DNA from 2 places in the Ancylobacter sp. VNQ12 genome. Region 1 is predicted to be linked to the other one. Evidence: predicted binding sites of a transcription regulator. Region 1 holds the regulator's gene; the other holds the start of a gene.
What was found. The regulator PhoB, encoded in region 1, activates phosphate uptake and scavenging genes when phosphate is short. The targets are predictions, from matches to a motif close to TGTCATNNANCTGTCAT.
Positions count from the first base shown of each region.

Region 2: ACO2RV_RS13090 (YdcH family protein) is a predicted target of PhoB. The motif match lies at 3,086-3,102, and genes of this name have one in related genera.

Region 1 covers NZ_JBMSDU010000002.1:331,780-336,309, forward strand. The annotation lists gene pstA (phosphate ABC transporter permease PstA) at 1-256, shown strand, start outside; gene pstB (phosphate ABC transporter ATP-binding protein PstB) at 265-1,086, shown strand; gene phoU (phosphate signaling complex protein PhoU) at 1,109-1,822, shown strand; gene phoB (phosphate regulon transcriptional regulator PhoB) at 1,873-2,574, shown strand; gene ACO2RV_RS05225 (bifunctional transcriptional activator/DNA repair enzyme AdaA) at 2,538-3,650, opposite strand; gene ACO2RV_RS05230 (SDR family oxidoreductase) at 3,787-4,530, opposite strand, start outside.
Region 2 covers NZ_JBMSDU010000008.1:85,631-90,160, forward strand. The annotation lists gene ACO2RV_RS13065 (putative bifunctional diguanylate cyclase/phosphodiesterase) at 1-352, shown strand, start outside; gene ACO2RV_RS13070 (YqgE/AlgH family protein) at 397-1,023, opposite strand; gene ACO2RV_RS13075 (protein-disulfide reductase DsbD domain-containing protein) at 1,160-2,017, shown strand; gene ACO2RV_RS13080 (peroxiredoxin) at 2,148-2,633, shown strand; gene ACO2RV_RS13085 (YdcH family protein) at 2,724-2,930, opposite strand; gene ACO2RV_RS13090 (YdcH family protein) at 3,133-3,309, shown strand; gene ACO2RV_RS13095 (propionyl-CoA synthetase) at 3,615-4,530, shown strand, end outside.

The DNA of each region.
Region 1 (4,530 bases):
CGTCACCGGCGTCCTGCTGGCGCTGGCCCGCGCCGCCGGCGAGACCGCGCCGCTCTTGTTCACCTCGCTGGGCAATAATGGCTGGTCCGTGAGCCTCAACGCGCCGATGGCCAGCCTGCCCATCGCCATCTACCAGTACGCCGCCAGCCCCTTCGAGGACTGGGTCGCCCTTGCCTGGGCCGGCGCGCTCATCATCACCGTCGGGGTCCTGACCCTGAACATCCTTTCCCGCCTCGTCCTGGCGAAGATGAAGTGAGACGGACCATGAATTTCGCACCCGATACGTCGATCGACATCGCTTCCGCCGTCAACCGCGCCACCGCGCCGTCCGCCGAGCCCAAGCTCAAGGTCGAGGGGCTGAACTTCTTCTACGGTGACAACCACGCGCTGAAAAACATCAATTTCGAGATCCCCGAGAAGCGCGTCACCGCGATGATCGGGCCCTCGGGCTGCGGCAAGTCCACGCTGCTGCGCATCTTCAACCGGATGTACCAGCTCTATCCGGGCCAGCGCGCGGAGGGCAAGATCCTGTTCGACGGCGTCGACCTGCTCAGCAAGGAACTGGATTCCACCGTGGTGCGCTCACGCATCGGCATGGTGTTCCAGAAGCCGACGCCGTTCCCGATGTCGATCTACGACAACATCGCCTTCGGCGTGAAGCTGCACGAGAAGCTGAGCAAGGCGCAGATGGACGAGCGGGTGGAATGGTGCCTGCGCAAGGCCGCGATCTGGGAAGAGACCAAGGACCGGCTGCACACCTCGGCGCTCGGCATGTCGGGCGGCCAGCAGCAGCGCCTGTGCATCGCCCGCACCATCGCGGTGCGCCCCGAAGTGATCCTGCTCGACGAGCCCACCTCGGCGCTCGATCCGATCTCGACCTCGAAGATCGAGGACCTGATCGACGAGCTGAAGCAGGAATTCACCATCGTCATCGTGACGCACAACATGCAGCAGGCGGCGCGCTGCGCCGACATCACCTCCTTCTTCTATCTCGGCGAGCTGATCGAGGTCGCCACCTCCTCCGAGATCTTCACCAATCCGCGCGAGGCGCGCACCCGCGACTACATCACCGGCCGCTTCGGCTGAACCGGCGGCGGAGGATCAATCCATGACCGAACATATCGTCTCGTCCTTCGACACCGATCTGAAGGAACTCTCGCGCCGCGTCGTCGAGATGGGCGGCCAGGCCGAGCGCCTGGTCACCGATTCCGTCGCCGCGCTGGTGAAGCGCGACGCCGAACTGGCCCAGAAGGTGATCGTGCTCGACGGCCCGGTCGACCTGCTGCAGCGTGAGATCGAGGAAAAGGCCATCCTCACCATCGCCCGCCGCCAGCCGCTGGCCGGCGACCTGCGCGAGATCGTCGCCGCGATGCGCATCGCCAACGATCTGGAACGCATCGGCGATCTCGCCAAGAACACCGCCAAGCGCGTGCTGGCGCTGACCGGCGAGTTCCATCCGCAGAAGCTGGTGCGCGGCGTCGAGCACATGTCGGCGATGGTGCAGGAGCAGCTCAAGGAAGTGCTGGATTCCTACGCCGGCCGCGACGATGCCCGCGCGCTGGAAGTGTGGCGGCGCGACGGCCAGGTGGACGTTCTCTACACCTCGCTGTTCCGCGAGCTCCTCACCTACATGATGGAGGATCCGCGCAACATATCGCTGTGCACGCACCTGCTGTTCTGCGCCAAGAACATCGAGCGCATCGGCGACCACGCGACCAACATCGCCGAGACCGTGCACTATCTCTCGACCGGCCAGCAGCTTGCCGACGAGCGGCCCAAGCAGGACACCTCCAGCATCACGGCGGTTCCGTTCCCGGCGTGAGGGACGGTCACTCTGGCAAGGCCCTCTGGCAAGCGATCGGGACGCCCCCTATGCCGACCAATATTCTGATCGTGGAGGATGAGGAGCCCCTCACCCTCCTGTTGCGCTACAATCTCGAATCCGAGGGCTACGCCGTCGACAGCGTCGGGCGGGGCGACGAGGCGGAGACCCGGCTGCGCGAAAGCGTGCCGGACCTGCTGATTCTCGACTGGATGCTCCCGGGCCTTTCCGGCATCGAGCTGTGCCGGCGCCTGCGCGCCCGGCCGGAGACCGAGCGCATGCCGGTGCTCATGCTCACCGCCCGCGGCGAGGAGACCGAGCGGGTGCGCGGCCTCGCCACCGGTGCCGACGACTATGTGGTGAAGCCGTTCTCTGTGCCGGAGCTGGTGGCGCGCGTGCGCGCGCTGCTGCGCCGGGCCAAGCCCGAGCACATCTCGACGCTGCTACGTGCCGGCGACATCGAGCTCGACCGCGAAACCAAGCGCGTCCACCGCGCCGGCCGCGAGCTGCATCTGGGGCCGACCGAGTTCCGGTTGCTGGAATTCCTCATGCAGTCGCCCGGCCGGGTCTATTCGCGCGAGCAGCTGCTCGACGGCGTGTGGGGCCAGGACGTCTATATCGACGAGCGCACGGTCGACGTGCATGTCGGGCGCCTGCGCAAGGCGCTCAACCGCCCGCGCCAGCCCGACCCGATCCGCACCGTGCGCGGCTCCGGCTATTCGTTCAACGAGATGTTCGCCCGCGCCCATTGATCGGGCGCGGCGGCTGCGGCCTGCGGCGCGCGGTATTGCTGCTCGATCTCCAAGAGCCGCTGCTTGCGCCAGAGGCCGCCGCCATAGCCGGTCAGCGACCCGTCGGCGCCGATGACGCGATGGCAGGGGATGATCAGCGCCAGTTGGTTGGCGCCGTTCGCCCGCGCCACCGCCCGTATCGCCGACGGCTGCCCGACGCGGCGGGCGATTTCCGAATAGCTCACCGTCGCGCCGGGCGGTATCCGCCGCAGCTCGGCCCAGACCGCGCGGGTAAAGGCGCTGCCGTCGAGCGCCAAAGGCGTGGCGAAATGCGCGGAGCGGCCGGCAAAGAAATCGCCGAGTTCGGCGCGGATCTGTTCGGTGGGCGCGAAGCCGCCAATGCCGAGGTCGCCCTTGGCCCGCTGCCGCAGCCGGGCGATCTCGGTGGGCAGTGCCCGGCGCTCGATGAATTCCAGAAGATGGAGATGCGAGCCGCTGGAGATGGCGATCATGTCGCCCAGCGGCGTGGCGATCCAGTCGGCCAGCAGCGCGCCGCGCCCGGCAATGTCGCCCGGCGCACAGCCCAGCAGCCGCGCGAAGGCGGCACGGAAGGCGCTGGCAGATTCGAAGCCGGCTACGTGTTGCGCCTCGATCACCTTGCCGCCCTCATACAGCGTCTCGAACCCCTCGCGCAGGCGGCGCTGGCGCGCCATCTCCAGAAAGGTCATGCCGAAGTGCCGCTTGAAGGTGCGCCGCACCGTCGACAGGTCGAACCCCATGCGCTCGACATGCGTCTCGCTCCAGCGGCGGTCCGGTCGGGCGTCCAGCGCCGCGAGCAGCGCGCCGATGACCGGATCGGCATTCGCCGCCGGCTGCAGCGGATGACAGCGCTTGCAGGGGCGGAATCCGGCCTCGATGCAGGCGCCGATGGTGGCGTGGAAGGTACAGTTTTCCGGCTTCGGTTTGCGCGCGGGACAGGTCAGCCGGCAGAAGATGCCGGTGGTGGCGACGCAGACATAGGCGCGGCCGTCATAGCCCTCGTCGCGGTCGAGAAGGGCGCGGTAGAGCGTGGCGTGGTCGGGCAGGTCGAACAGCATGCGATAGGGGTATCATCTCAGCCGAACCGTGCCGCCGCAAATCGGGCGGTTATTCTTCGCGCTGGCGCGACGCCCGACGTGTAATTCCCTCTCCCCGTTGGGAAGAGGGAGCAGGCCGGCGTTGCGAGCCCACCTCTCAGGTGCGGGTGATCGACAATCCGCCATCGACCAGATGTGCGGTGCCCGACACGAAGGACGAATCGTCCGAGGCGAGATAGAGCACGGCGCGCGCCAGTTCGTCCGGCCGCCCCACCCGCTTGAGCGCATGCAGCCCGGTGATGAAGGACTGCGCCTCGGGCGTGTCATTGGCCTCGCGATACATCTCGGTCTCCACCGCGCCGGGCAGCACGGCGTTGACCCTCACCCCCTGCGGCCCGTATTCGGCGGCGAGCGTCTGGGTCAGGCCGATCAGCCCCGATTTCGAGGCGGCATAGGCGGCAAGGCCGGGAAACGAGGTGGTGTAGCCGACAAAGGTCGAGGTGAAGATCACCGAACCGCCGCCGTTCTTCAGCATCTGCGCGATCTGGTACTTCGCGCCGAGAAACGCGCCGGTGAGGTTGACCGCCAGCGTGTCCTCCCACCCCTTGGCCGAGACGCCGGTGCTTGCCCCCTTCTCACCGAGAGTGCCGGCATTGTTGAAGGCGATGTCGAGCCGGCCATAGCGCTCGGCCGCCAGCGCCACCAGTGCCTGCGCATAGTCTTCCGAGCGCACGTCGCCGGCCAGCGCCACCGCTTCGCCGGCGGCGGCGGTGATCTCGGCGACCAGCGTGTCGAGCTCGTCCTTGCGGCGCGCGCCAACCACGACCTTTGCGCCCTCGGCGGCGAACAGCAGCGCGGTGGCGCGGCCGATGCCGGAACTGGCGCCGGTGATCAGCGCGAC
Region 2 (4,530 bases), on a different contig from region 1:
GCAGGGCCATCTCTTCGGCGAGCCGGTATCGGCGGAGGAGGCGCGCAGGCTGCTGCAGCCGGAAGCGACGCCCGCCTCGCTGCTGGAGCGCGGCCGCGTGCTGGCGCGCGGCGGCCGTCCCTCCGCCAGGGATCAGAAGGACGCCCCGACCGCGCCGCCAAACGGCAATGGCGCGGCGGGCCATGCTCCGGCGGCGAGCAAGACCGCGACCGCCGAGAAGGCTCCCTCCCGGCCGGCCTCCGCGGCCAAGGCCACCGCGGCGGACGAAGCCGCGCGGCCGGCCGTCGCCCCGTCCAAGCCTGCCCCGAAGCCCACGCCAAAGCCCACGCCAAAGCCGGCGCCGCAGACATAAGGCCGTCGGGGCGGTCCCGATCGTCCCGGAGGTGAAGCGAAGGCTCAGGCGTGACCGGCGTCGGAGGAAAGCATGCCCGGATCGATGCCGATCTTGCGCAGGGCGAGGTCGTATTTCGCCGCCGCATCGGCATCGAACACCAGCGAGCTGTCGGCCGGGCAATGCAGCCAGCCATTCTGCTGGATCTCGTTCTCCAGCTGGCCCGGCGCCCAGCCGGCATAGCCCAGCGCCAGCAGCGCATTGGCCGGGCCACCGCCGGCCGCGATCGCCTTCAAGATGTCGAGCGTCGCGGTGAGGCAGATGCCGTCGTCGATCGGCAGCGTCGAATCCTGGATGAAGAAGTCGGAGGAGTGCAGCACGAAGCCACGCCCCGTCTCCACCGGCCCGCCCTTGAGCACCTTCACCCCGCCGGCGCTGCGCGGCAGATGGATGCGCTCCTCCTGCGGAATCACGTCCAGCTGGACGAGCAGGTCGGTGAATTTGATGTTACTGGCCGGCTGGTTGACGATGATCCCCATCGCCCCCTCGGGGGAATGGGCGCACAGATAGATCACCGCGCGAGCAAAGCGCTCGTCGCGCATGCCGGGCATGGCGACGAGCATCTGGCCTTCGAGAAATGTCCCGCCCGAGCCGCCGCCTGACCTGCCAGTACCTTCACGACCGATCCACATGAGAGAAAGCCTAGTCCTCGCAGGGTCATTTTCAAGCCCCCGCGGCACAGCGGAAGCCGGCGGCACCTGTGAAGCTCACACGAAAGTGCGAGCGGCACCGCTTCTCGCCGGACCCGCAAGAGGCTATCGGCAGAGCATGGTTCAACGCCTTCGCCTCGTCGTCGCCCTCGCCGGACTGGCCGCCGCCCCTTTTGCCGCAGTCCTGCCGGTCCATGCTGAAATCGGCTCGCCCTGGACCGCGCCGAGCGGCACGGCCGTGCGGCTCGTGGCCGGCGACAAGAACGGCGGCGATCTCACCGGCGGCGTGCAGATCCGCCTCTCCCCCGGCTGGAAGACCTATTGGCGCTATCCCGGCGACAGCGGCGTTCCGCCGCGCTTCGACTGGTCGGGCTCCGAGAACGTCGCCGCCCTAGAGGTGCTGTGGCCCGCGCCCGTGCGCTTCGACGACGGTGGCAGCTTCTCCATCGGCTACAAGAAGGATGTGACGCTGCCGTTCCGCGTCACCCCGCGCGACGCCGCCAAGCCGGTGGACCTCAAGCTCAGCCTGGATTTCGCCGTCTGCGAGAATATCTGCCAGCCGGCGACGGCATCGCTGACCCTCACCGTCCCGGCGGAAGGCGCCGGATCGGCCTCGCCCGCCCTCGCCGGTGCCCTCGCCGCCGTGCCGGCGCGGGATCGGCTCGGGGCGACGGGCACCACCGCCGTCGAGACCGCCGTGCTGGACAACCCGCCTGACGGCGGCAAGCAGCAGACGATCCGCGTGGTCGCCCGCGTGCAGGATCCGGCCAAGGCGGACCTCTTCGTCGAAGGGCCGACCGAGGATTGGGCGCTGCCCTTGCCCGAGCGCGAGACAGGGCCGGACGGACGCACCGTCTTCGTGCTGCCGGTCGACGGCATCCCCAAGGGCGCGGATGTCGGCGCGACGAAGCTGCGCTTCACGCTGGTGGATGGCGGCCACGCCGTCGAGGTCGACACCCTGCTTTCTGCACGCTGAAATCGCTTCCCGGTCAACGGGAAATGGCTATTCTACCGCCTGAACGGGCCGGCAGGTCGCGCGCGACTATGACTCGCACGTCCAAGGTCCGCTTCTCACACGCGTTTTCAGCGCATGAAAGGAAACACCCATGACGATCAAGGTCGGCGACCAGCTGCCGAGCGTCACCTTCCGCGTCGCCACCGAGGACGGCCCGGTGCCGAAGTCCACGGACGAAATCTTCAAGAACAAGAAGGTCGTGCTGTTCGCCGTTCCCGGCGCCTTCACGCCCACCTGCCACAAGAATCACCTGCCGAGCTTCATCGCCCGCGCCGATGACTTCTTCGCCAAGGGCGTCGACACCATCGCCGTCACCGCGGTGAACGATCCCTTCGTGCTCGCGGCGTGGGAAAAGGCGTCGAATGCCGGCGGCAAGATCGTCTTCCTGTCGGACGGCAATGGCGAGTTCGCCAAGGCGCTCGGCCTCGATTTCGATGCGTCCGCCGCGGGCCTCGGCCTGCGCTCCAAGCGCTACTCCGCGCTGGTCGATGACGGCGAGGTGCTGATCCTCAATGTCGAGCCGGTGCCGAGCAAGGCCGACACCACCAATGCCGACGTGCTGCTCACGCAGTTCTGATCGCTGACCGGCCGTTCCGGCACCGTGCCGGAATGGCCGCCCGGCCCTCGCCGCGACCTTAAGGCGCGGCCCGCCGCCCCGGCGTGGAACTCACGCGATGATATCGGGGCAGATCTGATCCTCGACATAGCCGATGCGGTCCTTCAGCAGCAGCTTGCGCTTCTTGAAGCGGGCCAGCTGAAGTTGGTCGTTGCCGGGCATTCCCTGCAACGCGGCAATGGCCACGTCGAGGTCCCGATGCTCCTGTTTCAGGCGCTCGAGGAGAGCCCTCAGCTCCTGTTCCTCATCCGCCATCATCTGTGTCAAACGCCTGATCCGCACCCCGACTCGCCCCTTTTTCCGAGGCTTGTGACGAAGTATCGCCGGGCTCGGCCTGCCCTGCAACATGCCGCACGACGACAGGCTCAATGCTGCGGCGCAGCGCATCGTTTCGTCGACAGCCGCGAGGCTTCGTGACACACTCATGACGTTCGCTTCCGAAGACAAGGAGAGATTGTCCATGTCCATGCAGGCGCATGTTGCGGAACTGGAACGTCGCCATCAGGCTCTCGAGAAAGAACTGCGTGAGGAAATAAGCCGCCCGTTGTCGAACGACGCGCGGGTCGCCGATCTCAAACGGCGAAAGCTTCATCTCAAGGACGAAATCACACGGCTAAGGGGCGCGACCGTCCACTAGGTCAGCCTCGCCAGCGAGCATCAGTCAATTTTTGTCCATGACCGGCAAAGCTTGTCCTGTTGCAGGAACGGCGCCGCCTTGTCAGGCAATGGTTGATTGATACCGGCAGGAAATGTGACGTGCGAAGCTATCCGCCGCCGGCTCGTCAGGGCCGGCGGTTCGCATTTGTGTGCCGCCGTTGCCGAACCGGAACAAGGAAGGCTCGACCAAGGTCGTAAGCATTTGAGCGTTCTTGAAATATCGGTGCAGAGCCGGGAAAGTCTTTCAAAACAAGAACAATATTATTCTCCTGGGAGACGCTCGACATGACCACCAGCCGCTACCCGTCCGCCTATGCTCGCTCGATCGAGGATCCCGAGGGGTTCTGGCGCGACGCCGCGCGCGCCATCGACTGGAGCGTCGAGCCGCAGACCATTTTCGATCCGGCGCAAGGCGTCTATGGGCGCTGGTTCACCGACGGCGTCACCAATGTCGCGCACAACGCGATCGATCGGCATGTCGCGGCCGGACGCGGCCCGCAGCCGGCGATCTACTATGACAGCCCGGTCGCCGGCGCCAAGCGCACCGTCACCTATGACGAATTGCTCGCGCAGGTGCGCACCCTTGCCGGCGTGCTGCGCGATTTCGGCGTGGAGAAGGGCGACCGCGTCGTCATCTACATGCCGATGATCCCCGAGGCAGTCTACGCCATGCTGGCCTGCGCCCGCATCGGCGCGGTGCATTCGGTGGTGTTCGGCGGCTTCGCCGCGGCGGAACTGGCCAGCCGCATCGACGATGCCCGGCCGAAGATCGTGCTTTCCGCCTCCTGCGGCATCGAGCCGAGCCGCATCGTCGCCTACAAGCCGCTGCTCGACCTTGCGCTGACCATGTCGAAGCACAAGCCGGAGGGCTGCATCGTCTTCCAGCGTCCGCAGCTGGAAGCCCAACTCCAGCCCGGCCGCGACCATGACTGGGCCAGCCTGCGCGACAAGGCGCTCGCTGAGAACCGTGGCGCCGACTGCGTTCCGCTGGCGGCGACCGATCCGCTCTACATCCTCTACACCTCGGGCACGACCGGCAAGCCGAAGGGCGTGGTGCGCGACACGGGCGGCTACATGGTGGCGCTGCGCTGGTCGATGGAGGGGCTTTACGGCGTCGAGCCGGGCGAGGTGTTCTGGTCGGCCTCCGACATCGGCTGGGTGGTCGGGCATTCCTACATCATCTACGCGCCGCTGCTCGCCG